Regions from separate parts of the Streptomyces sp. NPDC058678 genome, predicted to be linked through region 1. Evidence: riboswitches for the same ligand, from Rfam matches in the RefSeq annotation. Region 1 holds a riboswitch; each other region holds the start of a gene.

Region 1 (7,100 bases):
TGAACCAGACCGTCGCGCCGGCGGGCACGTCGATGTCCAGGACCCCGCGGGAGGCGGTGACGGTACCGCCCTTCTCGAGTTCCACCGCCCACCGGCCGAGACCGTGGCGGAAGTCGTCGCGGGCGATCAGCCGGCGATGACGGGGCGTGGCGCTCGCGTCGGTCGCGGGCGCGAGGGCGGCCAGGGCGGCGCCCGCGGTGAGGGCTCCGAAGGCTCTACGCGTGGTCGTCACGGGAGACGGCTCCTTCCAGGAGGGTGATCGAGGGCTTCGGCACAGACGGAGAAAGCGCTTGCACCGGTGCGGAGTTCACTGTGTCCCCTCTCTCCCCTCACTGTCGACGCTCCGTGCACCCCTGCCACAAGACCGCAACGAAGTGATCATGAGTGAGGAAGGGCGAACGCACCGAAGGCCGGACCCGGGGATCGGGGTCCGGCCTTCGGTGGTGTGTGGGGCGCCACCCTCAGGGGCGCTGGAAGGAGCGTCAGCCGACGGCCACGCCCTTCGAGCGGAGGTAGGCGACCGGGTCCACGTCCGAGCCGTAGTCGGGCGTGGTGCGGATCTCGAAGTGCAGGTGCGGACCGGTCACGTTGCCGGTGGCGCCGGAGAGGCCGACCTGCTGGCCGGCCGTCACGGACTGGCCGCTGGAGACGGAGAGCGAGGACAGGTGGGCGTACTGGGCGTAGTAGCCGTCGGCGAGCTTGATGACGACCTGGTTGCCGTACGCGCCGCCCCAGCCCGCGGAGACGACCGTGCCCGCGCCGACCGCCTTCAGGGAGGTGCCGGTTGGGACGACGAAGTCGACGCCCGTGTGGTAGCCGCTGGACCACATGCTGCCCGCCGTGCGGTAGGCGGTACCGACGGAGGCACCGCTCACCGGGAGGCTGAAGCCGCTGGAGTTGCCGGCGGTGTCGGCGCTCTGGGCGGCCGCCTCGGTCTTCGACGAGGAGGACGACTGCGACGACGCGGATGAATCAGACGAATCCGACGACTTGGACGGCTTCGACGAATCCGACGACTTGGACGAAGAAGAGGAAGAGTCCGAGGAGGACGACGACTTGGGCGTGCTCGTCGCCGCCTTCTTGCCGATCGAGAGCTTCAGGCCGGGGTGGATCAGCGACGGGTCGTCGCCGACGGCCGCGCGGTTGTCGGAGTAGAGCTTCTTCCAGCCACCGCTGACGTTCTGCTCGTCCGCGATCTTCGCGAGATAGTCACCGGCTCGCACGGAGTAGGTCTTCGCGCCCGAAGTCTGCGCGGCCTCCTGCTTTTCGGCCGCCGCCTTTTCGGCCACCTTCTGCACGGTGGCCGGAACGGACGACTGAACGGCCTTTTCCGAGACGGACTGCGGGGTGGCGGCGTGCGCGCCGGTGGCCCCGAGAAGCGGGAGCGCAAGTGCGGCGCCGCCGGTTCCGGCGACGGCGATGGAGCGAGTGAAGCGCTGGGACTTCGGTCGGCGGTGCTTACCCTTCGCGGGCATGGCGAATTCCTCTCCGGCGCCTGCGAGGTGAGCTGTCGGGTGCGGACTGGAGATGCCCGGCCGTACCGAAGTACGACTTAACCCCTAGCCGTTCCGGAGACCGGAACAGGCGTTGTACCTGTGGGTCCCCCGCTCCTGCCGTGTACGGGTGGGTGTGTGCGGGTTCCGGGCGGCGGCAGGATTGGGCGTCCGTCCGGATGAGTGGTGAACGTAAGCGACCAGGACGCAAAGGGACAAGTAAGTGGTTGCCCCCGAATACCTTTCTGTTGGTCACCTGAGAGAATTCCCGGTCACACTGAGTGCATTAGGGGACTGCCCTTTTGGCCAAACACCCATGAAAAGCGTGTTGATTACGTGAACATGACGGGCAACGCACGGTCACGAATATGACGCTCCTCACGTGGCCGCCCCCCAGGCGCCTTTGCTCCGACCGGAGTTGGAACGAAGGCGCCATTTCAGACAGAAACCCTAGATACGACGCAGGCGGAGAATCGTCGCATCCAGGTCACCGCGCACCTGCGTCCGCAGTCCGTGATGCAGCAGTACGGCACCTCTGTGAACTTCGCCCGTTTCGCGGCATTCATACGACGCTGACGGGTCGAGGCCTCGCAGTCGCAGCGCCGGCACGGGCTCGCCGTAGCGCTGCGCTTGGAGCCAGGCCAGGACGACGGCCTCGTCGCCCAGCACGTACTGCACCGCGCTCAGCCCGCCCTCCGGGGGCCGCAGCCGGTAGAGGTCGCCGCGCTGCACGAGGGGCCGGATCTCCTTGTAGAGAGCCACCCAGTCACCGGCCTCGGCGAGCTCCTCCTCGGTCCACTCGGCGAGGTCCCCGCCGACGCCGAGCACCCCGGCCATGGCGCTCACGAAGCGGAACCGCAGCGAGCTGACCCGGCCGTTGAGCTGGGTGTTGGGGCTGTCGGTGACCCAGGCGGCCATGACCCGGGCGGGGTGGACCTGACTGAAGCCGTGCTGGATGGCGAGCCGGTCGAGCGGGTCGGTGTTGTCGGAGGTCCACACCTGGTCCGTACGGCTCATCACGCCGAGGTCGATCCGGCCGCCGCCGCCCGAGCAGGACTCGAAGGCGACGCCCGGGTGGGCGGCCCGCAGCCGGTCCAACAGGCGGTACAGGGCGTGCACGTGGTCGACCCACAGGCGCTGCGGATAGGACTCGCCGGGCCAGCCCGCGTCGGTGAAGCAGCGGTTGAAGTCCCACTTCACGTAGTCGATCGGGGCACTGGAGAGGAGCTCGTGGAGCTGCCCCCAGAGGTATTCCTGGACGTCCTCGCGCGCGAGGTTCAGTACGAGTTGATTGCGCAGTTCCGTCCGCTTTCGTCCCGACTGGTACTGCACCCAGTCCGGGTGAGCCCGGTACAGCTCGCTGTCCGGGTTGACCATCTCCGGCTCGACCCAGATGCCGAACCGCATACCGAGGGCGTGCACGTAGTCGCCGAGCGGCTTGAGGCCGCCGGGGAAGCGGTCGGGGTTGGGCTTCCAGTCGCCGAGCCCGGCGCGGTCGCTGGTGCGGGCTCCGAACCAGCCGTCGTCGACGACGAACAGCTCGACGCCGATCGCCGCGGCCCGCCGCGCCAGCACCCCCTGCTGCTCCTCGGAGATGTCGAACTCCGTGGCCTCCCAGGAGTTGAACAGCACCGGCCGGTCCTGGTCCGCGTCCGGGATCACATACGCACGCTGGTACGCGTGCCAGGCGCGGCTCGCCCCGCCGAAGCCGCCGTCGCTCCACAGGCCGGCGAACACGGGCGTCGTGAAGGACTCCCCCGCCGCCAGCCGCAGCAGGCCGGAGTCGTCGTACCCGGCCCCGCCGGTGATCTGCACGCGGGCGTCCGGGAGTTGGGCCACGGCGATCCGCCAGGACCCGGACCAGCCGAGGGCGCAGCCGTAGACCTCGCCGCGCTCCTCGGTGGCGTCGGTGTCGAGCGCGACCCAGGGCAGGTGCTGGTGTCCGGTGTGGCCGCGGCGGCTGCCGATGACCTTCTCACCGTAGGTGAGGGGGGAGCGCACGAGCCGGGACTCCGCGGCCCAGCGGCCGTGCAGCTGGGACAGCCGCCAGCCGTCGCGGTCGGGCAGGGTCCAGACGGCGGAGTCGGCGCGCAGGAGCTCCCGGGCCGGCCCGTCGTTGTCCAGGGTCACCCAGCGTTCGAGGACGTCGTGGCGCATCCGGTAGTGCAGCGTGATCGCCAGCCCGCCGTCGCGGAACCGCAGCCGCAGTCCGTCGTCCTCGGCACGCTCGTACGCCTCGAAGCGCCACTCGGTGCCGCGCCCCTCCTCCGTGCGCACCGACAGGGCGGGCCGGACGAAGCGGGGACCACCCTCGACGGGGTACTCCTCGCGGCCGTCGAGCGGGGACTCGAAGGGCCAGTAGTCGGGCAGCGGGCGGACAGCGAGCGCCTCGGCGTCGGCGAGGGCGATCCGTGGCCCCCAGTGCAGGTGCAGGAGCTCGTCGTCAGCGGTGAGGTGGACGGCGTAACCGCTGGTCGGCCCCGACAGGAGCCATGTGCGGCCGTTCTCGGCGATCTCCAGCATGCAGTCCCTCACAGATTCGAACAGGCACGAACAGGTGCACTCAAGCCCCAACATCATCAAGGTGCGCGAGCCCTCCGTGCAACGCCTGTGGACAACTCATTGCCCCAGGAACCCATGTCGTATCGTCGAGTGGGTGCCCGTCGCCGAGCCGCGTCGGCGGGACGGAGTGGGAGGAGCTTTCGTGACGCAGCAGGTCCCGTCGACCGAACCGCAGCTGGCCGCAGTGCGCAACTTCCGGGACGTGGGCGGGCTGCCGACGGTGGACGGACGGCGGGTGCGGCACGGAGTGCTGTTCCGCAGCGGCCACCTCGCGCACGCGACGGAGGAGGACCGCGCGTTCCTCGAGTCCCTGGGCCTGCACACGATCTTCGACTTCCGCAATGCCGCGGACCAGAAGCTGGAGGGTCCCGACGTCGAACTGCGGGGCGTGCGGAATGTGAACCTGCCGCTGAGCGACCCGGCGGACGGCGCGGAGTTCTGGAAGATGGTCCGCGACGGCGACCTCGACCAGCTGCGCGAGCTGCTGTCCGACGGCAGGGCCGCCAACCGGATGATCGCGTCGTACCGCATGATCATCAAGGAGCGCACCGCCGAGCACTCCCGCGTGCTGTACTCGGTCGCCGAGGACAGCGTCCCGGTGCTGATGCACTGCGCGGCCGGCAAGGACCGCGCCGGGCTGTCGATAGCGGTGACGCTGCTGGCCCTGGGCGTGGAGCGGGAGGCGATCGTCACCGACTACCTGAAGTCGAACGCCAGGCACCGCCGCTACAAGGTGCGCCGCAGCAGCAGCGCAGCCTCGGCCTACTCCCCCGAGGTCATGGAACTGCTCAGCCCCCTGTTCGACGCGCGCGCCGAGTATCTGGCGACGGCCTTCGACACCATCGACGAGACGTGGGGCAGCGTGGAGACGTACCTGGAGCAGGGGCTCGGAGTCACTCCGGCGATCCGGGAGCGGCTGCGGGAGCGCCTGCTCGACTGAGCGCTCACTGTTGGGCCCCCAGCGCGAACAGCAGATAGACGAAGGCCGCGAACAGGTGCCCCACCGCCAGGTAGATGATCAGCCGCACCCACAGGGCGCGGGGGAACTTCTCCTCAATGTTGCTCATGGCATGTCTCCGATGGTGGGGCCCAGGCACAGCGCGGCCGTGGGGCTCTGCAGCAGGGTGTGGACGAACAGGAGCTCCACCCCGCCGCGGTCCTCGGCGACGATGCGGTGCGGGGTCAGCGAGTCGAAGTGGGCGCTGTCGCCCGTCGCGAGCAGGTGCGTGGTGTCCCCGAGGCGCAGCCGCAGCCGCCCTTCGAGGACGTACAGCCACTCCTCGCCGGGGTGCACGCGCACGATGTCGCCCTGGGAGCCGTAGGGCACGTGGACCCGCAGGGCCTGCATGCCACGGCCGGGTGCGCCGGCCTGCCAGTAGGTCCAGCCGCCCGCCCCGGTCGGCTCCATGTCGGCGGCGCGCACCACGGCGTCCCGGTCGGCGACCGTCTCGCCGAGCAGTTCCGAGACCGTCGTACCGTAGATCCGGGCGAGACCCAGCAACATCGGCAGCGAGGGCTGGCGCTGCCCGGTCTCCAGCCGGGAGAGGTGGGCGGGCGACAGACCGGCGGCGCGGGCCGCGGCCTCCAGGGTGAGGGAGGCACGGCGGCGCAGGGCACGCAACTGCGGTGCCACCAGTGGGATCGCCTCGACAGAGGGCGCAGGTGGCCCGGACGGCCCGGGGGGCTCAAACTCGGGAGAGCTCATGCTCTCCATTCAGCCCGAGCCTTGCCTCTGCGGCAAGTTTCTTGCCTCAGAGGCAAAATCCCAGGAGCGCCCCTACCGGTTGGCAACCGCCTGTTTGATCAGCGTCTTGCTGAAGTCCCACATCAGACCGCCACCACTGTGCGCGTCGTCCATCACGTCCGTGAAGGCGTCGACGAACCGGTCCACCTCCCGTTCCCCGATGATCAGCGGCGGGATCAGCTTGATCACCTCCAGATGATCGCCGGACACCTGGGTGAGGATCCGGTGGCGCTGCAGCAGCGGCACGACGACCATCTGCGCGAACAACCCCTTGCGGGCGGCCTGCAGCATGGCCCAACGGCTGCGCAGCTTGAGCGACTTGGGCCGGCCGAACTCGATGCCGATCATCAGGCCGCGGCCGCGCACGTCGGCGAGCAGCTCGTACTTGTCGATCAGTGCGGTCAGCCGGGACTTCAGCTGCTCCCCGGTCGCCCGGGCGCCCGCCACGACCTGCTCGTTCTCCATGACGGAGAGCACGGCGAGGCCCGCCGCCATTGCCTGCGCGTTGGAGCCGAAGCTCGCGGAGTGGACCAGCACCCGGTCCATCGACGAGTAGACCTTCTTGAAGATCCAGTCCTTGCCGAGGGTGGCGCCGACCGGCACATAGCCGCCGGAGAGCGCCTTGGCCACGCACACCAGGTCGGGCTCGACGCCGTCCTCGTGCTGGTAGGCGTAGAAGTCGCCGGTGCGGCCGAGGCCGGTCTGCACCTCGTCCAGGATCAGCAGCGCCTTGTGCTTGTGCAGCAGTTCCTGGGCGGCGCGCAGGTAGCCGGGCGGGGCCTCGTGCACGCCCTTGCCCTGGATGGGCTCGACGACGAGGGCGGCGACGTCGCCCTTCTTCAACTCCCTCGCCAGGGCGTCGAGATCGCCGAGCGGGAGCGCAGTGTCGGGCAGCAGCGGGGCGAAGCCGTCCCGGAAACCGTCCTCGCCGTTGACCGACAGGGACCCGGTGGTCAGGCCGTGGAAGGCGTGGTCGCAGTACAGGATGCGCGGCTTTCCGGTGGCGTAACGGGCGAACTTCAGCGCGCCCTCGACCGCCTCCGTACCGCTGTTGCCGAAGAACACCCGGTCCAGGTGCGGACTGTGCGCGAGCAGCTTCTCGGCCAGCAGCCCGGGCAGCGGCTGGCAGTCGAAGCGGGTGAGGTCGGCGAGCTGGGCGTCGAGGACGTCGTGCAGCGCCTTGCGGACGACGGGGTGGTGGCGCCCCAGGCCCATCACCCCGAACCCGGCGAGCATGTCGAGGTAGTCGTTGCCGTCCGCGTCCCAGAAATACGGGCCCTCGGCGCGCTCGTAGACCTTGT
Region 2 (7,100 bases), on a different contig from region 1:
TAGGCGCGCCGCAGTTGCTCCTCGTCCGCGAGATCCAGGCGTACGCCGCCCAGGTCGGCGCGGTGTCGCAGGTGCGGGGCGGTGGCCTTGAGGGCGACCGGGTAGCCGAGGGTGCGGGCGGCGGCGACGGCGTCCTCGGGGGTGCGTGCGGGCAGCGCAGGGTGGACGTGCATGCCGTACTTCCCGAGCAGCTCGCAGGTCGCCTCGGTACCGAGGGTGAGCCCCTGCCCACGCGCGAGGAGCCCTCCGATCAACTCGGCGGCCCCCTTCTCGTCGATGTCCTCATACTCGGGCACCTTGCCGGGCTCGGCGGCGTCCCGCCGCCACTGGGCATACTTGACGGCTTCGCCGAGGGCACGGACCGCTCGTTCGGCGGCGGGGTACGCGGGGATCAGGCGGGAGCCGCTCTCGGGGGCCGGCGCGTCGTCCACCGCCTTCGCGGCCAGTCGGTCCAGCGAGCGGAACGGGTGGTCACGGCCGACCGTGGCGGGCGCCGGCGAGCTCGCCCGGGGTGCGGTGCTCGCCGCGGCCGACAACGCCTCCGCCAGCCCTCCGAGCTCCACGTGCACCACCATGACCGGCTTCCCGGGCACCCGCTCCGCCGCCGATCTCAGCGCCTCCGCCAGCGCCGCGTCGCCGGGATACCCCTCCCCCACCGCCGGTATCGCGGTGACCACGACGGCGTCGCACGCGTCGTCCGCCAACGCCCGGGACAGCGCCCCGTGGAAGTCCTCCGGCGACGCCCCTGTCGTCAGGTCCAGCGGCGGCAACGGCCTGAGCCCCTCGGAGAGGCACGCGTCGTACGTGAGCAGCCCCAGCGACTCGGAGTTCCCGAGGATCGCCACCCGCGCCCCCTCCGGCAGCGGCTGGCGCGCGAGCAGCAGCCCGACGTCGACCAGCTCGGTGATCGTGTCGACCCGGATCACCCCGGCCTGCCGCAGCAGCGCGGACACGGTGGCGTGCGGCAACCGCGTCGCCCGTACGGCATGCCCCTGCGGAGCCGCTCCCCCGTGCCGTGCCCCCTGCACCACGACCAGCGGTTTCGCGGCCGCCGTACGCCGTGCGAGCCGCGTGAACTTGCGCGGGTTGCCGATCGACTCCAGGTACATCAGCGCCACGTCGGTGTCGGGGTCGTCGTACCAGTACTGCAGGACGTCGTTGCCGGAGACGTCCGCCCGGTTGCCGGACGACACGAACGTCGACACGCCGGTGACCCCGGTGACCCCGCCCCCGCGCCGGTGCAGTCGGGACAGCAGCGCGATGCCGATCGCGCCGGACTGGGAGAACAGCCCGATCCGGCCCGGCCGGGGCATCTCGGGAGCCAGCGAGGCGTTCAGCCGTACGTCCGCGGACGTGTTGATGATGCCGAACGCGTTCGGCCCGATGATCCGCATGCCGTACGCCCGCGCGTGCCGGACGAGTTCACGCTGCCGCTCGCGCCCCTCGGGCCCGCTCTCGGCGTACCCGGCGGAGAGCACGACCAGCCCCTGCACGCCGTGCGTGCCGCATTCCTCGACCACTTCGGGAACGTGCTCCGCGGGAACGGCGACGACCGCGAGGTCGACGGGCCCGTCGACCTCCCGGACCGACCGGTGGGCGGGCACCCCGGCGAGTTCCTTCTGCCCCTCGGGGAGTGCCTTGTTCACGGCGTGCAGCCGGCCGGTGAACCCGGCGTCCCTGATGTTGTCGAGGACGCTGCGGCCCACTCCGCCGGGCGTGCGGCCGACCCCGACGACGGCGACGGACCCGGGCATGAGCAGCCGTTGCACGGACCGCGCCTCGGCGCGCTGTTCGCGCGCGTACTGCACGGCGAGCGAGCGGTCCGTCGGCTCCAGGTCGAACTCCAGGCGGACGACGCCGTCCTCGAAGCTGCGCTTCTGCGTGTACCCCGCGTCCCGGAACACCTTGATCATCTTGGTGTTGGCGGGCAGCACCTCGGCGGCGAAACGGCGGATGCCCCGCTCACGCGCGACGGCCCCGATGTGCTCGAGCAGCGCGGAGGCGACCCCGCGTCCCTGGTGGGCGTCCTGGACGAGGAAGGCGACCTCTGCCTCGTCGGCCGGGGCCGCGGCGGGCATGCCGTCGGCGCCGATGCGGTCGTAGCGTACGGTGGCGATGAACTCGCCGCCGATGGTGGCCGCGAGTCCCACCCGGTCCACAAAGTCGTGGTGCGTGAAGCGGTGGACGTCCTTGGCGGACAGACGAGGGTAGGGCGCGAAGAAGCGGTAGTACTTCGACTCGTCCGACACCTGCTCGTAGAAGCTGACGAGGCGATCGGCGTCATCGACGGTGATGGGCCGGATGCGCGCGGTCCCACCGTCGCGCAGCACCACGTCGGCTTCCCAGTGGGCGGGGTACTCGTGCCGGTCCGACGAGGTCTGCATGGGCCCCAGAGTACGGCTCGCGTACGACAACGGCGCGAGGCAGTCTGTGGAGGACGTCAGCCGGACCGAGGCCGCGGTCCGACGACACACCGGGGCGGGACGAAGGACCGCTCCGGGCATGCTTCACGATATGGGAAACTGGTCTAGACAACCTTGATACACCGAAGGGCAGCATCACATGGCTGAGCGCCGCGTCAACGTCGGCTGGGCCGAGGGTCTCCACGCCCGCCCCGCTTCCATCTTCGTCCGGGCCGCCACGGCCGCAGGTATCCCGGTGACGATCTCCAAGGCCGACGGCAACCCCGTCAACGCGGCCTCCATGCTGGCCGTCCTCGGTCTGGGCGCCCAGGGCGGCGAGGAGATCGTCCTCGCCTCCGACGCCGAGGGCGCGGATGTGGCTCTCGACCGTCTGGCGAAGCTGGTCTCCGAGGGTCTCGAGGAGCTTCCCGAGACCGTCTGACCATCCAATTAAAGGTTGCAACGAAGGGCTCGTCCGAATTATCGGGCGAGCCCTTTGCATTTCCCGCTCGCGGGCAGCAGAAATAATCCCCCGCGAATTATCCCCTCTTTGTATACGGCGCTCGTGTTAATGCCGCAGGCCCGTCATGTTTACGGGATGTTGCGAGTTCCTCACACGGTCCGGCCGCTCCCCGCCGGGGAAGCGCAGTCGGTGCGCGGTCGTCGCGCGCTCCGTGTGCAGCGCCGTGAGTGCCCGCGCGCGTTCGCTGTCGCCGCGCGCCACCGCGTCCACGATCGCGCCGTGCTCCGCCCACGACTCGACGGGGTTGGCCGGCGCCTCCACCGCGTACATCCAGGCGATCTTGTGACGCAGCTGGGTCAGCATCGAGGTCATCGCGGCACTGCCGGAGGCCTGTGCGAGCGTCTCGTGGAACCAGCTCCCCAGGGAGCGCAGGTCCTCACTGTTGCCCCGCCTGGCCCGCTCCTGCCCCAGTCGCACGAGGCCGCGCAGCACCTTGAGATGGGCCTCGGTGCGCCGCTGGGCGGCCCGCGAGGCGCCGAGCGGCTCCAGGAGCATGCGCATCTCCAGCAGGTCGGCACCCTCCTGCTCGGTGGGTTCCGCGACGCACGCGCCCGCGTGCCGCCGGGTCACCACGAAGCCCTCCGCCTCCAGCGTGCGCAGGGCCTCCCGGACGGGGACGCGCGAGACGCCGTAGCGCCGCGCGAGCAGTTCCTCGGTGAGCCGGCTGCCGCGCTCGTAGACACCCGCGACGATGTCGTCACGGATCGCCGTGCATACCGAGTGCGCCGGAATACGCATGACCGACCTCCGCTTTAATCCCCGTGAAACGTCGACGATTGACGTGTGTTCAGCGACTCTATTGCAATCAGCGGGAATTTCCGATGGCGGGCCGGAATCCATGGATATTTTTTGGACAGACGGCCGTCCGAAACACCGAAAGCCCCGGCTCGGGAGCCGGGGCTTCGGGATGCGGACCAATGGTCGTCAGACGATCACGGGCGCGGGCGTCGGACGATCACGCCGTGCGGGCGTCAGACGTTCACGCCGTGCGGGCGTCAGACGTTCACGCCGTGCGAGCGTCAGACGTTCACGCCGTGCGAGCGGAGGTAGGCGACGGGGTCCATGTCCGAGCCGTACTCCGGGGTCGTGCGGGCCTCGAAGTGCAGGTGCGGGCCGGTGACGTTGCCGGTGGCACCGGAGAGGCCTATCTGCTGGCCCGGGGTGACCGTCTGACCGACGGAGACCGCGAGGGACGACAGGTGACCGTACTGGGTGTAGGTGCCGTCGTTCATCTTGATCACGACGTTGTTGCCGTACGACCCGCCCCAACCCGCCTCGACGACCGTGCCGGAGCCGACCGCGTGGACGGAGGTGCCGCTCGCGGCATGGAAGTCGACGCCGGTGTGGCTGCCGGAGGACCAGACGCCGCCGCCGGCCTTGTAGCCGGTCGAGATGTACGAACCGGAGATCGGGGCGACGTAGGAGTTGAGGCGCTTGCGCTCGGCCTCGCGGGCGGCGCGCTCCTTGGCCTCGCGGGCCTGCTTGGCCTCGGCGACGGCCTGCTTGCGCGCGGCCTCCTCGGCCTTCCGCTGCGCCTCCGCCTCATCGGCGGCCTGCTTCTGGGCGGCCGCCTGGGCGTCGATCTGGTCGGCGACCGAGTCGCCCATGGTGATGACGGGGGTGAGACCGGTCTGCTCGACGGCCGGTTCGGCGGCGAGCGCCGGGGCGGCCAGGGTGCCGATGACGCCGGTGGTGGTGAGCGCCGCGATGCCGGCGGCCCGGGCGGTGGTGCGCTTCATCCGGCTGGGACGCCGGTGCTTCCCGGTGGCGCAGGTGAACGCCATGTGGTGGCTGGTCCTTTCCTTCCTTCTCGCCTACCGGGTTAGCTGACGGGTTCGGAGCAGGAAGGTCTCCTACGGACCCCCTCGCGGTGCGCGCGGGCGTCCGATTCACCCCAGGGACTTATGGTTTGGGTCCCCGGCTCCCCAGGCTCGCGCCATGTGGGGACTCGGCGATGACTGTCCGGTGCCGCGGCTGCGGCGCACTGCCTGACGAACAGCCCGCATGACGCTAAGCGCGGCAACTTTCAATCCCCAAACGGATCACGGCTTTTGTAGCGCATGCCACAGGGCAGACAGGCAACCTCTCCCTCAATTCGGACATACAAGGGCCCTGGCGACTCTTGAGTCACCAGGGCCCCTTGGACGCGCGCGTGCGCCCACTTTGCCGCGCGCTTGCGACTACTCCGCCGGAACGACGGTGACTTCGCCGACGCCGAGGGCCTCCACGGGCTCCTTGATCTGCGCCGCGTCCCCGACGAGGACGGTCACCAGCCGGTCGACCGGGAAGGCGCTCACGGCCGCCGCGGTGGCCTCGACGGTGCCGGTCGCGGCGAGCTGCTGGTACAGCGTCGCCTGGAAGTCGTCCGGCAGGTGCTGTTCGACCTGGTCGGCCAGCGTGCCCGCCACCGCCGCCGCCGTCTCGTACTTCAGCGGGGCCACCCCGACGAGGTTCTGCACGGCGACGTCGCGCTCGGCGTCGGTGAGCCCCTCGGCGGCGAGGGTGCGCAGCACCGTCCACAGGTCTTCGAGGGCGGGGCCGGTGTTCGGGGTGTCGACGGAGCCGCTGATGGCGAGCATCGCGGCACCCGTGGCCCCGCCGGGGGAAGAGGGGGCGCTGGAGCGCATGACCTGCCCGAACGCCCGCACACCGTAGGTGTAGCCCTTCTCCTCGCGCAGGACGCGGTCCAGGCGGGAGGTGAGGGTGCCGCCCAGGCAGTACGTGCCGAGCACCTGCGCGGGCCACACGCGGTCGTGCCGGTCGGGACCGATACGGCCGATGAGCAGCTGCGTCTGGACGGCGCCGGGGCGGTCCACGATGACGACCCGCCCGGCGTCGTCGGCGGTCACCGGCGGCACGGGGCGGGGCTCGGCCGAGGAGCCGGTCCAGGAGCCGAGGGTGTCCCCGAGCAGCGCGTCGAGGTCGATCCCGGTGAGGTCGCCGACGACCACGACGGTGGCGGTGGCGGGGCGGACGTGCTTCTCGTAGAAGCCGCGTACGACCGCGGAGTCGATGTTCTCGACGGTCTCCTCGGTGCCCTGGCGCGGGCGCGACATGCGCGAGGTCGCCGGGAAGAGCTCCTTGGAGAGCTCCTTGGCGGCCCGCCGGGACGGGTTGGCCAGCTCGTGCGGGATCTCGTCGAGGCGGTTGCGCACCAGCCGCTCGACCTCGCTGTCCGCGAACGCGGGCGCCCTGAGGGCGTCGGAGAGCAGGCCCAGCGCCTTCGCGAGACGCGAGACCGGGACTTCGAGGGAGAGCCGTACGCCGGGGTGGTCGGCGTGCGAGTCGAGGGTGGCGCCGCAGCGCTCCAGCTCGGCGGCGAAATCCTCGGCGGAGTGCTTGTCGGTGCCCTCGGAGAAGGCCCGCGCCATGATCGTGGCGACGCCGTCCAGACCGGCCGGTTCGGCGTCCAGGGGCGCGTCCAGGATCACCTCGGCGGCGACGACCTGCTGGCCGGGGCGGTGGCAGCGCAGCACCGTCAGGCCGTTGTCGAGGGTCCCGCGCTGCGGCGCCGGGAAAGCCCAGGGCTTGGCGTCGCCGGCCTGGGGCTGGGGGTGGAATTCCATCGTGGCGAGCTCGGTCACCGGGCCGCCTCCTCGTTCTCGTCCTGGTCGGCGGGGGTTTCGGGGGCGATCGGCTCGTAGACGAGCACAGCGCGGTTGTCGGGGCGCAGGCGGGCCTTGGCGACCTCCTGGACCTCTTCGGCCGTCACGTCCAGCACGCGCTGTACGGCGGTCAGGGCGAGCTGTGGGTCGCCGAACAGGACGGCGTAGCGGCACAGTTCGTCGGCGCGGCCCGCGACCGTGCCGAGCCGGTCCAGCCACTCGCGTTCCAGCTGGGCCTGGGCCCGCTCCATCTCCTCGGCCGTGGGGCCCTCCTCGGCGAACCGGGTGAGCTCCTCGTCGATGGCGGCCTCGATCACCGGCACCTCCACATCACCTGAGGTCTTCACGTCCAGCCAGCCCAGGGAGGGCGCCCCGGCCAGCCGCAGCAGGCCGAAGCCGGCCGCCACCGCCGTACGGTCGCGTCGTACGAGCCGGTTGTAGATGCGCGACGACTCGCCGCCGCCGAGGACGGTGAGCGCCAGGTCGGCCGCGTCGCACGCGCGCGTGCCGTCCTCCGGGAGCCGGTAGGCGGCCATCAACGCGCGCGCGGGGACCTCTTCCTCCACGACC
Region 3 (7,100 bases), on a different contig from region 1:
CCGCCGCATCGGCATGATCACCGGTCCGCTGGACACCCCCGGCGGCACGGACCGGCTGGCCGGCTACCGCGAGGTGCTCGCCGAGGCGGGGCTGCCCTACGACCCGGCACTGGTGACCGAGGGCGATTACCGCCGTACCGGCGGCGAGCAGGCGGCCCACCGGCTGCTCACCCAGGCACCCGACCTGGACGCGGTGTTCGTCGCCTCCGACCTCATGGCCCAGGGGGTCGTCAACGCCCTGCAGCAGAGCGGCCGTTCGGTCCCCGACGACATCGCTGTCGGAGGCTTCGACGACTCTCCCGCGGCCACCGCCATCACCCCCGCCCTCACCACCGTCCGCCAGCCCTTCGAGCGCATCAGCGCCGAGATGGTCCGCATGCTGCTCGCGCAGATCGCGGGGGAGGACACGTCGGGAGTGATACTCCCCACGGAACTGGTGGTACGGGACTCCGCGTGACCGCGCCAACTGCCGTAACCGGAGCAGGCGTCAACGCATGTGAAGGCTGTAGCCGTCCGGTTCGCGTCGAGTCGCCGGGGCGTTCCATCCGTATTCTCTGATCATGGCCGCACCCACCGCATATTCACTCATCGCCACCGACCTGGACGGAACGCTGCTCCGAGGCGACGACACCCTCTCCGACCGGTCGCTCGCCGCGCTCGCGCGGGTGGCGGCGGCAGGGGCCCGGCATCTGGTGGTGACCGGCCGCCCGGCGCCCAGAGTGCGGCCGCTCCTCGACGACCTGGGCAGCGAGGGGCTCGCGGTGTGCGGGCAGGGCGCGCAGGTGTACGACGCCGGCGCGGACCGTCTGCTGTGGTCGGTCACCCTGGACCGGGAGCTGGCCGAGACCGCGCTCGGCAAGATCGAGGCCGAGATCGGCCAGGTGTACGCGGCCGTGGACCAGGACGGCGTCCACGGGCTGACCCTCATCGAGCCGGGCTATCTGATGCCCCACCCGACCCTGCCCGCGGTACGGGTCGGGAGGCGCGACGACCTGTGGAGCGAGCCGATCAGCAAGGTGCTGCTGCGCCATCCCGACCTGTCCGACGACGAGTTGGCGGCGACGGCCCGCGGAGTGATCGGTTCCCTGGCGACGGTCACCATGTCGGGTCCCGGGACCGTCGAACTCCAGCCATGCGGCATCACCAAGGCGACGGGGCTCGCCCTGGCCGCCGACCATCTGGGCCTCGGGCCCGAACACACCATCGCCTTCGGGGACATGCCCAACGACATCCCCATGTTCGACTGGGCCGCCCGCGGCGTGGCCATGGCCAACGCCCACCCCGAACTGAAGTCCGTGGCCGACGAGATCACCTTGTCCAACGAGGACGACGGCATCGCCGTCGTCCTCGAGAGACTGTTTCCGCGCCGGTAGGGCTCAGTACGCCCCGAAGACGTTGTCGATCGAGCCGTACCGCGCGGCCGCGTAGTTGCAGGCCGCGGTGATGTTCGCGACCGGGTCGTACGGGTCCCACGACGTGCCGTCCACGTGATACGCCTGGAAGGTCGGGTCGATGGTCTGGAGCAGGCCCTTGGACGGAGTGCCGGCGGCGGCGTTGGAGTCCCAGTTGTTGATGGCCTGCGGGTTGCCGGACGACTCGCGCATGACGTTGCGGTAAATGCCGTCGTACGAGCCGGGAATCCCCTTTTGCGCCATGATGTCCAGCGCTTCGCGGATCCAGCCGTCGAGGTTGTTCGCGTACGTCTTGACCGAGGCCTGGGTGGCGGTGGCCACGGACTGGGTGGACTTCTTGGCGGGCGCGCTCGCCTTCTTGGTCGTCCTGACCTTCAGCTCGAGACCCGCGTGCATCAGCCGGGGGTTGTCGCCGACGGCCTTGCGGTTGTCCTTGTGGAGCTGCTGCCAGCCGCCGGGAGTGCCGTACTTGTCCGCGATGCCATAGAGCGTGTCGCCCTTGACCGTGGTGTACGTGACGGTCCTGACCTGCGCCGCGGCCGGCGCGGCGGCGGGGACCTTGGCCGGCTGTGCGGCGCTCGCGGTGGTCGTGCTCAGGAGCGGGAGGGCGAGGGCGGCGATGCCGGTTCCGGCTGTGACGACGCCTCGGGTGAGCGGGCTGGTTCGGGTGCGACGGTGCTTGCCTCGTGCGGCCATGGCGCTGTTCCTCTCCGGCGCCTACGAGGTGAGCTGTCGGGTTCGGGCGGGAGCTGCCCGGCCGCGCCGCCGTGAGGCGGCGCGACTTCACCCCTAGTCGTACCGGCGTGATTTCCGGTGCGGCGACTTACCTGGTTCCCCCGCTCCTGCCGTGCGGTGATGGTCGATGAGTGTCCTGTTGGGCGGCGGCAGGATTAGGCGTCCGCCCGACAGGCCCGGAACGTATGCGAGAGCACATGTCCGTAACAAGTGCCGGATTCACACATCGACCTGTTGACCTTGGTCTGAGGCATATGGGGCGCTTGATCCTTTGCGGTTGCCAAGACTCAACTCGCGCACCGTGCAAGGGGGAATGTGAGCCGGTGGCATCGAGGCCGAAATCGGGCGCGAGTGACCCAACTCACGCGCGTTCGCAAGGGTGTCAAATCGGGCAATGAGCCCAACTCGTAGTCAACCGGCCGTCCGTGGGATCCGCTTCTCCCACGTCCGGTGGAAGACCACCTCGTCGCTGTCCGTGCAGATCACCTCATTGGAGGCGAAAAAGTCCGTTTCGTCGCAGCTGAGCTCCGACCGGGTACGCACCGTCGCCTCCCAGGCGAGCTCGGGGCGGTGCAGTCGGACCGACCACTCCGACCGGGCACGGGCCGACAGTGGGTCCGACTCGTTGATCGTGAACGTCTCCAGCGCGTCCTCGGTGCACTCCAGACCGTCGGGATACACCCGGGTGCCGCCGGGGCGCGGGTCGACCTCCAGCCGCCACTCACCCTTGGCCACATCGCGTACGACCAGCCGCTCCGGTCGCGGTTCGTCCAGCGTGACCGGGGAGTTGACGCCGAGCGGCTCGGACTGCTCCGGTTCCTCGAAGGTGATGCCGGAGACGGATTCCCCTGCCCGCACCGGCAGTTCGAGGAAGCTGCCCTCCGGGTCCAGCGCGAAGCCGGCCGCCGAGTCGGGCTGCGGCCAGATCCACGGCCAGTACGTGGAGGAGACCGACAGGCGGATGCGGTGGCCGGGCGGGAAGGCGTGGCCGATGCCGTTCAGCTCGAACTCCACGTCCTCCGTGACACCCGGCTCCCACGGCACGACCTTGTCCCGTCCCTGCCGCGCCGACAGGTTCAGCACGCCCCGGGTGACCAGGGTCGAGGAGTCGTCCGGGGCCACGTCGCAGACCCGGGCGATCACCTGGCCGCGCGGCACCTCGGAGGTCAGCCTGAGCCGTACCCTCGGCCGCCCCAACACCCACAACTCCTCGGCGGCTTCGAACTCGAAGCACACCGACCTGCCGTCCTCCTCGCGCTGGTCGGGCGGCAGGTCGGCGTCGTTCCCGAGGGGGAGGAAGCGGCCGGCGTCGATGCCGGTGTGCTGCGGGGAGCGAACGAGGAAAGGGGCACCCTGAAGGCCGTACGAGATCGTCGTGACGTTGGGGGAGGGCCAGGCCGGCTCGCCGACCCAGCGGCCGGGCAGGGTGTCGTGGACCGTGGCCGGGGGGTGGGAGTCGCTGACGTAGGCACGCAGGAGGGGTTCGGACATCGCGCCCGTGTCCTTGCCCTTGAGCCAGTGGTCCCACCAGCGCAGGGTCTCCTGGAGGAAGCCGATCGCCGGGCCGGGCGGCAGGCCGCGGTCGGGGTACTGGTGGGACCAGGGGCCGATCAGGCCGCGGACCCGGTCGGCCGGGAGGTGCTCGACGAGGCGCAGGACCGTGTCGCGGTAGGGGTCGTGCCAGCCGCCGACCGCGAGGACGGCGGCGTCGATCGCGCCGTAGTCCTCGCAGACGCTGCCGTGGCGCCAGTAGCGGTCCCGGGTCTGGTGGTCGAGCCAGGTGTGGATGAGGGGATCGACCTCCTCCAGGCGCTTGAGCCACATGTCCCGCCAGGCCTCGCCGACGTACCGCGGGTCCGGCGGGCGGGAGACGACGGCGAGCATGGTGGCCGCCCACGCGTGCATGTCCACCGCGAGGACGGAACCTCCCCTGTAGTGCACGTCGTTGTCATAGCGGTCGTCGGTGGAGCAGACCGTGACGATCGCCTTGAGCGGCTCGGGAGCGAGGGCCGCGATCTGGAGGGAGTTGAAGCCGCCCCAGGCGATGCCGAACATGCCGACCCTGCCGTCGCACCAGGGTTGGGCAGCCAGCCAGTTGACTACTTCGACGCCGTCGGCCAGCTCCGTCGCCGAGTACTCGTCGCCGGGCATGCCCTCGCTGTTGCCGTGTCCGCGCAGGTCCACTCGTACGGAGGCGTAACCGTGGCCCGCGTACCAGGGATGGCGTTGCCAGTCGCGGGGCGCGGTCCAGTCGGTCAGGCGGTGCGGCAGGTATTCGAGGATCGCGGGTACTGGTTCGTCCGTGAGGGGACGCCACACGCGCGCGTAGAGGTGGGTCCTGTCCGGGAGCGGGATGCGGAGGTCCTCGTGGGTCGTCTCGTAGGGGAAGGACGTACGGATGTGCATGAGCGTGACCCCGTGACTTCAGTGGACCGGGTGCATGGTGCGCCGAGGCCACGGCGCCGCGGCCGTGGCCGCCAGACCGGTGGCCACCGCGATCGCGCCGTTGCCGCCGAAGCAGGCGGGCCTGGAGGCGTCGTCGTGGAGCCTCACCGTCCGGGCGTGGATGCCGTTCGCCCGGGCGAGGGACAGGAACCCGAGGGGCATGGTCCGGCTGCCCCCGGTGAGCCACCTGCCGGCGGCGAGGGCGAACTCGGCCGTGCGCTTGCGTCCGGCCAGGTGACGGCGGCCCCTCACGTAGGCGGCGGTTCCGGGCGACATGCCCATGCCGCCGTGGGTCACCGTGTCGGCGAGGCGGAGGGCGAGGATGGCCTGCGTGCCGAGGAGCGAGAAGCGCTCCCGGACCTCGAGGGCGGAGAGGGTGAGCAGGCTCTTGGGCCGGCCGAGGGAGGCGGTGTCGTCCTCGGGCGGCGGCCGACCGCCGGGCGCGGTGTCGAGGGTGGTTCGGGACACACTCCACTACTTCCATGTAAGTCGATAGATATCCGTTCTTTTCAAGTGATCAAAAACATACCCGTCGTGATCCGATACCGCCCGCGCTGGACGGGCGGGCGCTATCGGTGATCGAAACGTGACCGGATACGCTGACTTGAGTGATGGCAGCGACCTATCGACAAACCGTGTAATCGCCAGTAGACACCAGCAGACAGGAGACCCCTCGTGACCGTCGTCGGGCCGTTCGGGCTGAGCGTGCGGGACCAGGCTCTGGAAGCCGATGTCCAGGCCGGATTGGCGGCTGTCGAGGAGGGACTGCTCGAAGCCACCAAGAGTGAGGTCCCCTTCATCACGGAGGCGGCCCAGCACCTGGTGCGGGCGGGCGGAAAGCGGTTCCGGCCGCTGCTCGTGATGCTTGCCGCCCAGTTCGGGGACCCTTATGCGCCGGGGATCGTGCCGTCGGCGGTGGTGGTGGAACTGACCCACCTGGCGACGCTGTACCACGACGACGTGATGGACGAGGCCGAGGTGCGACGCGGGGTCGCCAGCGCCAACGCCCGCTGGGGCAACTCGGTCGCCGTCCTCACCGGCGACTTCCTGTTCGCGCGCGCCTCGCACATCCTGGCCGACCTCGGCCCCGAGGCGGTCCGGGTCCAGTCGGAGGCGTTCGAACGGCTGGTCACCGGCCAGATCCTGGAGACGGCCGGCCCGACGGACGGGCGCGACCCGGTCGAGCACTACCTCGACGTGCTGGGCGGCAAGACGGGCTCCCTGGTGGCCGTGGCGTGCCGGTTCGGCGCGATGATGTCGGGCGCCGACGAGACGGTCGTCGACGTGCTGACGCAGTACGGCGAGCGGCTGGGCGTCGCCTTCCAGCTCGCGGACGACGTCCTGGACATCGCGTCCGACTCCCACGAGTCCGGGAAGACGCCGGGCACGGATCTGCGCGAGGGCATCCGGACCCTTCCGGTACTGCGGCTGCGGGAGCGGGCGGAGCGCCTGGGGCTGGCCGAGGACATCGCGCTGTGCGAGCTGCTGGACTCCGACCTGACCGACGACGCGCGGCACGCGCAGGCGCTGGAGGCGCTGCGGGCGCACCCCGCGCTGGAGCAGGCGCGGCGGGACACCGTGCGCTACGCCGAGGACGCGCGCGCGGCACTGGCTCCGCTGCGGGAGTGCGACGCGAAGGCCGCGCTGATGGAGATGTGCGAAGCGGTGGTGCACCGGGCCGGCTGACGGCCGAGAAGTGACGCAAGTCACTCATGTGGGACTGATCCCGCGGGAGACCGCTCCCGTATGCATGCCCAGAAGCTGACGCAGGGTGTGTCGGCTGCGAAACGGGAAGAAAACTCCATCATGGGCATGAGCACGACGTTCGCGAAACGCCGTACCACCCTGCTCCTCACCGCCGCCGTCCTGACCACCGTCGGCGGTGTCGCAGCCACCACGGTTCCCGCCGTCGCCGCCGAAGACGGCGGCGGTGACGGCACCGTCCTCGCCGCGAGCCTCAGGGGCGCCAACGAGGTGCCCGCCGAGGGCGGCCCGGCCGTCGGCGACAAGGACGGCGCCGCGCTCCAGTTCGTCCGGGTCGAGGGCGACAAGGTCTCCGTCGCCGTCAAGTGGCGCGGCACCGACAAGCCGACCGTCCTCCACCTCCACCGGGGCGCCAAGGGCACCAACGGCGGCGTCGCAATCGACTTCACCAAGCTCCTGAAGAGCAACGGCAAGGGCCGTACCGTCACCGGAACCGTCAAGGTCGAGGACGCGGCACTGCTCGACGCCCTCAAGAGCGACCCCGGCTCCTTCTACGCCAACCTGCACACCGCCGCGTTCCCGGGCGGAGCCGTCCGCGGCCAGCTCCACAAGGTCACCGTCGCCGCCTTCGGCTTCCGCGACGCCCTCCACAACTTCCAGGCCTCCGTCCGCAAGGGCAAGCAGATCTACGAGTGCAAGCCGATCGAGGGCGGCGGACACGCCTTCGCCCAGCGGGACGTCAGCGCCGTGCTCGGCGGCGGCATCGCGCACTCCTTCGTGCAGCCCAACTCCGGTACGCCGCAG
Region 4 (7,100 bases), on a different contig from region 1:
CCGTGCTCCTTGATGATCGCCGCGTACTCGCGGCAGGCGGCGAAGGTCCGCTCCAGAGCCTCGGGGGCCAGCCGGCCGGTACGGTCGACGCCCTGCCCGAGGCGGACGATCGTCATACGGCGGTCCAGTTCGACCAGGTCGCCGGTCGCCCCCGCGCCGGAGGCGCTGTCGGACGCAGGGGTGTCGGCGACGAGGAGCCGGATGGAGTTCGTACCGCAGTCGACGGCGGCGACCCGGGTCACTTGGCCTCCCCCTGAACCGGAACGTCCTGAACGGGCGTCACACACGTCCCCTTGCGCCACCACTCCGGCAGCATCTCCAGCGCCTCGTCGCCCAGCGGGTTGACCCCGGGACCGGCCGCCAGGGAGTGGGCGACCAGGACGTGCAGGCACTTCACCCGGTCCGGCATGCCGCCCGCGCTGGGGAAGCCCTTCAGCTCCTCGATCTCGTCGCGGCGCCGGACGTAGTCCTCGTGCGCGGCGCGGTAGGCGGCAGCGAGCTTCGGGTCGGTCTCCAGCCGCTCGGTCATCTCCTTCATCACGCCGTTCGCCTCGAGGGTGCCGATGGCGGAGTTCGCCTTGGGGCACGTCAGGTAGTACAGCGTCGGGAAGGGTGTGCCGTCGGGGAGGCGGGGGGCCGTCTCGACCACGTCCGGCTGGCCGCACGGGCAACGGTGCGCGATCGCGCGCAGACCGCGCGGCGGACGCCCGAGCTGCTGCTTGAAGGCCTCGACGTCCGCGTCGGTGGGCTCGGTGCGCGGGGTGGTCGGCGGGGGCGTTTGCATGCCTGTCTTTCCATCGGTCGGTTCACTGGTCGGAGGCGTCGGACTTGTCGACGCCGTCCCAGACGTTCGCATACCAGGGGCGGTCGGCCGCGCCGAGGTCGGCGCGCGACTGCCTGGCCGCGTCCGGGTCGATGACGATGTAACCAGTCTCGCCCGGCATGACGTAGTGCAGCCGCTGCCGGATCTGCTGCTCCGCGTACGCGTCGTCCTGCCAGCGCGCCTTGAGGTCGCGCAGCTGCTCGACCCGCTGCCGGGCCTGCTCCTGCTGGCGCTGCACGTCGGCGATCTCGGCGCGCTGGGAGACGTACTGCCTTATGGGATAGGCGAGCGCCACGACCAGCGTGCACAGGACCATGGCGAGCAGCGCGGCCCGGCCGGTGAGCCGGGAGCGGCGGGCCTGCCGTTTGGTCTGGGAGCGGTAGACACGGGCCGCGGTCTGCTCGCCGAGCAGCTTGATCCTGGTCGCGGTGGAGAAACGGTCCCGGTCCTTCACGGCCATGTCCCCCGCCTCCCGTCTCACACGTACGTACGTCCCCGGACACGGTACGGGACCGGGTACGGGGACGTACGTACGACTGGCTAGGGCTTGACCCCGCTTGGGTCAGCCCTTGCTGTGCCTAGTTCGCAGAGCGGAACCGCGGGAACGCGCTGCGGCCGGCGTACACCGCGGCGTCGTCGAGGATCTCCTCGATGCGCAGCAGCTGGTTGTACTTGGCGACGCGCTCGGAGCGGGCCGGGGCGCCGGTCTTGATCTGGCCGCAGTTGGTGGCGACGGCGAGGTCGGCGATGGTGACGTCCTCGGTCTCGCCGGAGCGGTGGGACATCATGCACTTGAAGCCGCTGCGCTGGGCCATCTCGACGGCGTCCAGGGTCTCGGTCAGCGAGCCGATCTGGTTGACCTTGACGAGCAGGGCGTTGGCGGCGCCCTCCTCGATGCCGCGGGCCAGGCGCTCCGGGTTGGTGACGAACAGGTCGTCGCCGACGATCTGGACCTTGTCGCCGAGCTTGTCGGTGAGGACCTTCCAGCCGGCCCAGTCGTCCTCGAACAGCGGGTCCTCGATGGAGACGAGCGGGTAGGCCGCGACGAGCTCCTCGTAGTACTCCGTCATCTCGGCGGCGGAGCGCTCCTTGCCCTCGAAGGAGTAGACACCGTCCTTGTAGAACTCGGAGGCGGCGACGTCCAGGGCCAGGGCGATCTGCTCGCCGGGGGTGTAACCGGCTTCCTTGACGGCCTCGAGGATGAGGTCGAGGGCCTCGCGGTTGGAGCCGAGGTTCGGGGCGAAGCCGCCCTCGTCGCCGAGGCCGGTGGACAGGCCCTTGGACTTCAGCACCTTCTTGAGGGTGTGGTAGACCTCGGTGCCCCAGCGCAGCGCCTCGGAGAAGGACTCCGCGCCGATCGGCGCGATCATGAACTCCTGGATGTCCACGTTGGAGTCGGCGTGCGAGCCGCCGTTCAGGATGTTCATCATCGGAACGGGCAGCAGGTGCGCGTTCGGGCCGCCCAGGTAGCGGAAGAGGGGGAGGTCGCTGGCCTCGGAGGCGGCGTGGGCGACGGCGAGGGAGACGCCGAGGATGGCGTTGGCGCCGAGCGAGCCCTTGTTGTCGGTGGCGTCCAGGTCGAACATCGCCTGGTCGATCAGGCGCTGCTCGGTGGCGTCGTAGCCGACGAGCTCCGGGCCGATCTGCTCGATGACGGCGAGGACGGCCTTCTCGACACCCTTGCCCTGATAGCGGTTCGGGTCACCGTCGCGGAGCTCGATGGCCTCGAAGGCACCCGTGGAGGCACCGGACGGAACGGCGGCACGACCCGTGCTGCCGTCGTCGAGGCCGACCTCGACCTCGACCGTGGGGTTGCCTCGGGAGTCCAGGATTTCCCGGGCTACGACGACGTCGATGGACGGCACGAGCATCTCCTTCTTCAATGTGACGCGGGCTGGCAGGACCGCGATGGGTACTGCGGGACGAGCCTAACCGGCTCCGGGCGATCGGCCAGCCCGTCGACCACCCGATGGACAGAACCGAGAGTAAATTGTTTCCGAACGGAACAAAGAGCCCCGTACAACGTGCGCGGAAACCCCACGAAACCCCGCACGCAACCACGCACGGGGCTCGCACCGAAGCCGGCACCGAAGCCCGCAGTCAAACCCCATGAAAAAGCCCCGCCCCGGTGCGTACGGGGGAAGACGCACCGGAGCGGGGAGCCCGTGGGGACGGGGGTGGCCCTCACGCGGACTCCACTGTGGAGCCCGCGGGTATAAGGACGCTGTGGCTGAGCTACGAGCCGCGTGTCACTTCAGGTGCAGCTGCTGGCCCGGGTAGATGAGGTTGGCGTCCTCGACGATGTCCTTGTTCAGCTCGAACAGCTTCGCCCAGCCGCCCTTGACGTCGTTCTCCTCGGCGATCGAGCTGAGGGTGTCGCCCTTGACGACCTTGTACTCGCCGTCACCCTTCTTGACCTTCTTGCCGGTCGGGGTGGTGACGGTCTTCTTCGCGGCCGGACGGTCCGCGGAACGGGACGCCTGCTGCTCCGAGGAACGGGTCGTGGTCTCCGAGGAACCGCTGCTGGAGCTGCTGGAGCCGCTGGAGCTGTTCGACGAGGTGTCGGTGCTGCCGTTGTACGCGGAGCTCGACAGGTTCACGCCGCAGCTCGGCCAGGCACCCTTGCCCTGGGAGGCGAGGACCTTCTCGGCGACGGCTATCTGCTGCGACTTGGAGGCCTGGTTGGCCTGCGAGGCGTACTGCGTGCCGCCGTACGCGGCCCAGGTGGAGGCGGAGAACTGCAGGCCGCCGTAGTAGCCGTTGCCGGTGTTGATGGACCAGTTGCCGCCGGACTCGCACTGGGCGACGGCGTCCCACTCGGAGGCGGTGGCGGCGGAGGCGTTGCCGGCCGCCATCAGCGGGGCGGCGACGGCGGCGCCGGTGACACCGGCGATGGCGATGGCCCGGGTGGCCTTGGACGGACGGCGGTGCTTGCCCTTGCCGGAAAACAGCATGGTGGATCCCCTCACCGACGCCTGCGAGGTGAGCTGTCGGGTTCGGGCCGGTTGAGTTGCCCGGCCGTGCCTCGCACTGTTTCGTGCGCGGCACGGCTTCACCCCAAGCCGGACCCAGCTCAACTGCTGGTTCCGGCGCTTACCTTGGGTCCCCCGCTCCTGCCTACGGCGCTTGACGCGACGACTGTTCCCGTACGGCCGCTGGCAGGATTCGGCGTTGCGGCAGCCGGGGCTCGTGTTGGCGAGCGGTCCTGACCGTAGACACGCGATCCGCGGAATTTCAAAGACGATCAGGGCTTCTGAGAGTCATCCCACACTTTCACTAAAACGGACATTCAGTGTGAAGTGTGACGCGAACTCCCGCTAGTTTTCGCCCGATTCGACACCGACGGAGAGGGTCTGACCGGGCACGATGACGCTCGGGTCGACGCCGATCGCCTGCTTGTTCTCGGCGTAGAGCTCGCGCCACCCGCCCTGGAGGTCAAGGGAGTCCGCGATGGACGCGAGAGTGTCTCCGACGCGGACGGTGTACGAGTCGGCGCGGACGGCGTGACGGCCCGTGGAGGTGCCGTCGGCGGCGTCGCCGGTACCACTGTCGGCGGCGGTCTCGTCGGCACTGCCACCGCGGTGCCGGCCGGCACTGAGGGAGCCGGTGTCGACGAGGGCCGAAGAGCCGCCCTCTTGCCAGGACTTGTCCGAGTCATCCTGCTTCGTGGTGTCCGTGGCGGAGCTGTCGGAACCCTGTGAGTCCTGCGAGTCATCGGAGCCCGGGACGGAATCAGAGGAGGAGTCGGACTTGCCCGAGTTGCCTGCCTTGTCCGACCCGTCCGACTGGTCGCCGGAGCCGGACGGGGTGGGCGACACGGACGCGTCCGAGGACGCGTCTGCCGACGAGTCCGCCGAGGACTCGGAGGAGTCCGACAAGCCGGGCGAGTCGGACGATTCGCCGCTGCCCGACGTCGCGCCGTCCACCACACCCGTGTCGACGTCGGCCGCCGCGGAGTCCTTGCTGAGCCCGTTGAGCAGTCCGCAGGTGGACCAGTAGCCGACACCCTTGTCCGCGAGGATTTTCTCGGCGACCGATATCTGCTGGTTGCGGCTGGCCTGGTCGGCGCGCGAGGCGAAGTCGAGACCGCCGTACTGCTCCCAGTCCTTCTGGGCGATGTGGAGCCCGCCGTAGTACCCGTCCCCGCTGTTCTCGCTCCAGGAGCCACCCGTCTCGCAGTTGGCCACCTGGTCCCACGTGGTCCCGGTCGCCGCGCTCGCGCCGGTGGCGCCGAGGAGCGGGATCGCGATGGCGGAGCCCGTCACTCCGGCCGCCACGAGGATGGCCGGAGCCTGGCGGGGGCGACGATGACGGCCGTTCCCGGAGAGCATGCGGAAACCTTTCGCGAGACAACGATGACCAGCGCGGCGGGTGAGGCTCGGCGCCGCGCTGATCCGTGAACGTATAGGCAGTCGAACACTTGTCACAAGTTAATGCCGCGTAGATCACGTGAAGATCACAGAGGTGAGGGCGCGTCACCTTTACGCAGGTGAGAGGAGTCAGACACGCGGCGTGAACTCGACGGGCAACGTCCTCAGTCCGCGCATGATGAGACCACCCCGCCATCGCAAATCTGCCGATTCCACCGCGAGTTGCAGATCCGGAAGGCGCGTCAGGAGCGTGGCGAGCGCGGTCTGCCCCTCCAGACGGGCGAGGGGTGCGCCCAGGCAGTAGTGGATGCCGTGGCCGTATCCGAGGTGCTGATTGTCACGGCGGGACAGGTCGAGAGTGTCCGGATCGACGAACCGCTCCGGATCCCGGTCCGCGGCGGCGAGTACGACGAGAACGGGATCGCCGGCCACGATGTCCTGCCCACCGATGCGGAGCGGCTGGGTCGCGAACCGCCAGGTGGCGAGCTCGACGGGGCCGTCGTAGCGGAGCAGTTCCTCCACCCCGGTCTCCAGGAGGCCCCGTTCACCGGCGGCGAGGGACTTCTGGAGCCGGTCTCGCTGCTCGGGGTGGGTGAGGAGGGCGTACGTGCCGTTGCCGATCAAGTTGACGGTGGTCTCGAACCCTGCGAACAAGAGGATGAAGGCCATGGCCGCCGCCTCGTTCTCCGAGAGGTGCTCGCCGTGGTCGGAGGCGCGGATGAGGCCGGAGATGAGGTCCTCGCCGGGGGCGGCGGTCTCCGGTAGCGCTTCCCGCTTGCGGTGGATGAGCTCAGCGAGATAGCCCCGCATCTTCTTCACCGACCGCGCCACACCGCCCCGGGGCCCTCCGCCGTGACGGATCATCATCCCCGCCCAGTCCCGGAAGTCGTCCTGGTCCTCGCGAGGGACGCCGAGCAGGTCGCAGATCGCGTAGATGGGCAGGGGGAAGGCGAACTCGTGGATGAGGTCGGCGCTGCCCTTCTCGGCGAACTGGTCGATGAGGTGGTCGGTGAGTTCCTGAACCCGGTCCGCGAACTCGGCGACGCGTCTCGGCGTGAACGCCTTGGAGACGAGCCGGCGGAGCCTCGTGTGGTCCGGCGGGTCGATGTTGAGCAGATGGGTCATCAGCTCGGCCTTGCGCTCACCGGGGATGCCGGTCTTGCCCTTGGCGTGGGCGGGCTCGTCGTGATGCGCCGGGTTCTTGGACAGACGCGGGTCGGCGAGGGCCTGCTTGGCGTCGACGTACCGGGTGACCAGCCAGGCCTCCACGCCGCTGGGGAGTTTGGTTCTGTGCACGGGGGCGTTCTCGCGGAGCCAGGCGTAGGCAGGGTAGGGATCCGTCGCGAACTCCCAGGTGAAGAGTTCCGGGGCGGGGTCCGTGGGGGTGGGCTGGTCGGTCACTCCCTGACGGTATCCGGAGACTCGGCTGGGGGAACGCCGGGTGGGAGCCGGGATGGGGCCGAGCTGGGGCGGAGGGATCGCTGCGGGGAGGCTGGTGAGGAGGCGGAGGGGGCGGGCGGGGCGGAGAGAGCCCTTCGGGGGGCCGGTGAGGCGGCGGGGAGGACCGGGGTGCGGCGGAGTCCTCGAAGGCCGGGGGCCTCGGAAGAGGCCGGGAGCCTCGGAAGAGGCCGGGAGCCTCGGAAGAGCCGGGGCGGAGAGAGCCCTTCGGGGAGGTTGGTGGGGTCCAGGTGGCAACCTTGCGCGGCCGTTCCTCGGCTTCCGCGGACCTGCCCGGCCTTCGCTTGTGCAGACCTGCTGTGCTTTCGGCATCCGCGACTTGCCCTGCTTCGGCATTCTCGGCAGCCTGCCCTGCTTTCGCGGCAGCAGCTCAACGGGCCGGTCAGAGTCCCGAGGAGACCTCGGGACTAGTCGCCGAGCCCTTCAGCAGCGCGAACCGCATCCCGGTA

The links. A riboswitch is a leader RNA that binds a small molecule or an ion and turns the genes downstream of it on or off. The one in region 1 is predicted to bind cyclic di-AMP.
Region 2: another riboswitch for cyclic di-AMP. It lies ahead of ACFWWR_RS18690 (M23 family metallopeptidase); the one in region 1 lies ahead of ACFWWR_RS01290 (peptidoglycan DD-metalloendopeptidase family protein).
Region 3: another riboswitch for cyclic di-AMP. It lies ahead of ACFWWR_RS12830 (transglycosylase SLT domain-containing protein); the one in region 1 lies ahead of ACFWWR_RS01290 (peptidoglycan DD-metalloendopeptidase family protein).
Region 4: another riboswitch for cyclic di-AMP. It lies ahead of ACFWWR_RS24985 (transglycosylase family protein); the one in region 1 lies ahead of ACFWWR_RS01290 (peptidoglycan DD-metalloendopeptidase family protein).

Annotation. Positions count from the first base shown of each region.
Region 1 covers NZ_JBHXSG010000001.1:290,355-297,454, reverse strand. Annotated here, with positions in the region: gene ACFWWR_RS01295 (DUF6250 domain-containing protein) at 1-232, opposite strand, end outside; gene ACFWWR_RS01290 (peptidoglycan DD-metalloendopeptidase family protein) at 483-1,475, opposite strand; cyclic di-AMP (ydaO/yuaA leader) riboswitch at 1,480-1,640, opposite strand; gene ACFWWR_RS01285 (alpha-galactosidase) at 1,944-4,016, opposite strand; gene ACFWWR_RS01280 (tyrosine-protein phosphatase) at 4,198-4,995, shown strand; gene ACFWWR_RS01275 (DUF6126 family protein) at 5,000-5,122, opposite strand; gene ACFWWR_RS01270 (helix-turn-helix domain-containing protein) at 5,119-5,760, opposite strand; gene ACFWWR_RS01265 (aspartate aminotransferase family protein) at 5,833-7,100, opposite strand, start outside.
Region 2 covers NZ_JBHXSG010000018.1:117,387-124,486, reverse strand. Annotated here, with positions in the region: gene ACFWWR_RS18705 (GNAT family N-acetyltransferase) at 1-2,384, opposite strand, end outside; gene ACFWWR_RS18700 (HPr family phosphocarrier protein) at 2,563-2,844, shown strand; gene ACFWWR_RS18695 (GntR family transcriptional regulator) at 2,971-3,663, opposite strand; gene ACFWWR_RS18690 (M23 family metallopeptidase) at 3,945-4,709, opposite strand; cyclic di-AMP (ydaO/yuaA leader) riboswitch at 4,722-4,889, opposite strand; gene ACFWWR_RS18685 (M16 family metallopeptidase) at 5,106-6,509, opposite strand; gene ACFWWR_RS18680 (M16 family metallopeptidase) at 6,506-7,100, opposite strand, start outside.
Region 3 covers NZ_JBHXSG010000010.1:133,020-140,119, forward strand. Annotated here, with positions in the region: gene ACFWWR_RS12820 (LacI family DNA-binding transcriptional regulator) at 1-457, shown strand, start outside; gene ACFWWR_RS12825 (HAD family hydrolase) at 561-1,373, shown strand; gene ACFWWR_RS12830 (transglycosylase SLT domain-containing protein) at 1,377-2,108, opposite strand; cyclic di-AMP (ydaO/yuaA leader) riboswitch at 2,114-2,277, opposite strand; gene ACFWWR_RS12835 (CocE/NonD family hydrolase) at 2,559-4,553, opposite strand; partial or broken gene ACFWWR_RS12840 (MFS transporter) at 4,572-4,763, opposite strand; gene ACFWWR_RS12845 (polyprenyl synthetase family protein) at 5,268-6,278, shown strand; gene ACFWWR_RS12850 (CHRD domain-containing protein) at 6,405-7,100, shown strand, end outside.
Region 4 covers NZ_JBHXSG010000029.1:9,656-16,755, reverse strand. Annotated here, with positions in the region: gene ACFWWR_RS25005 (exopolyphosphatase) at 1-242, opposite strand, end outside; gene ACFWWR_RS25000 (DUF501 domain-containing protein) at 239-784, opposite strand; gene ACFWWR_RS24995 (septum formation initiator family protein) at 807-1,283, opposite strand; gene eno (phosphopyruvate hydratase) at 1,402-2,688, opposite strand; gene ACFWWR_RS24985 (transglycosylase family protein) at 3,073-3,777, opposite strand; cyclic di-AMP (ydaO/yuaA leader) riboswitch at 3,781-3,958, opposite strand; gene ACFWWR_RS24980 (transglycosylase family protein) at 4,141-5,154, opposite strand; gene ACFWWR_RS24975 (cytochrome P450) at 5,323-6,594, opposite strand; gene ACFWWR_RS24970 (nucleoside triphosphate pyrophosphohydrolase) at 7,059-7,100, opposite strand, start outside.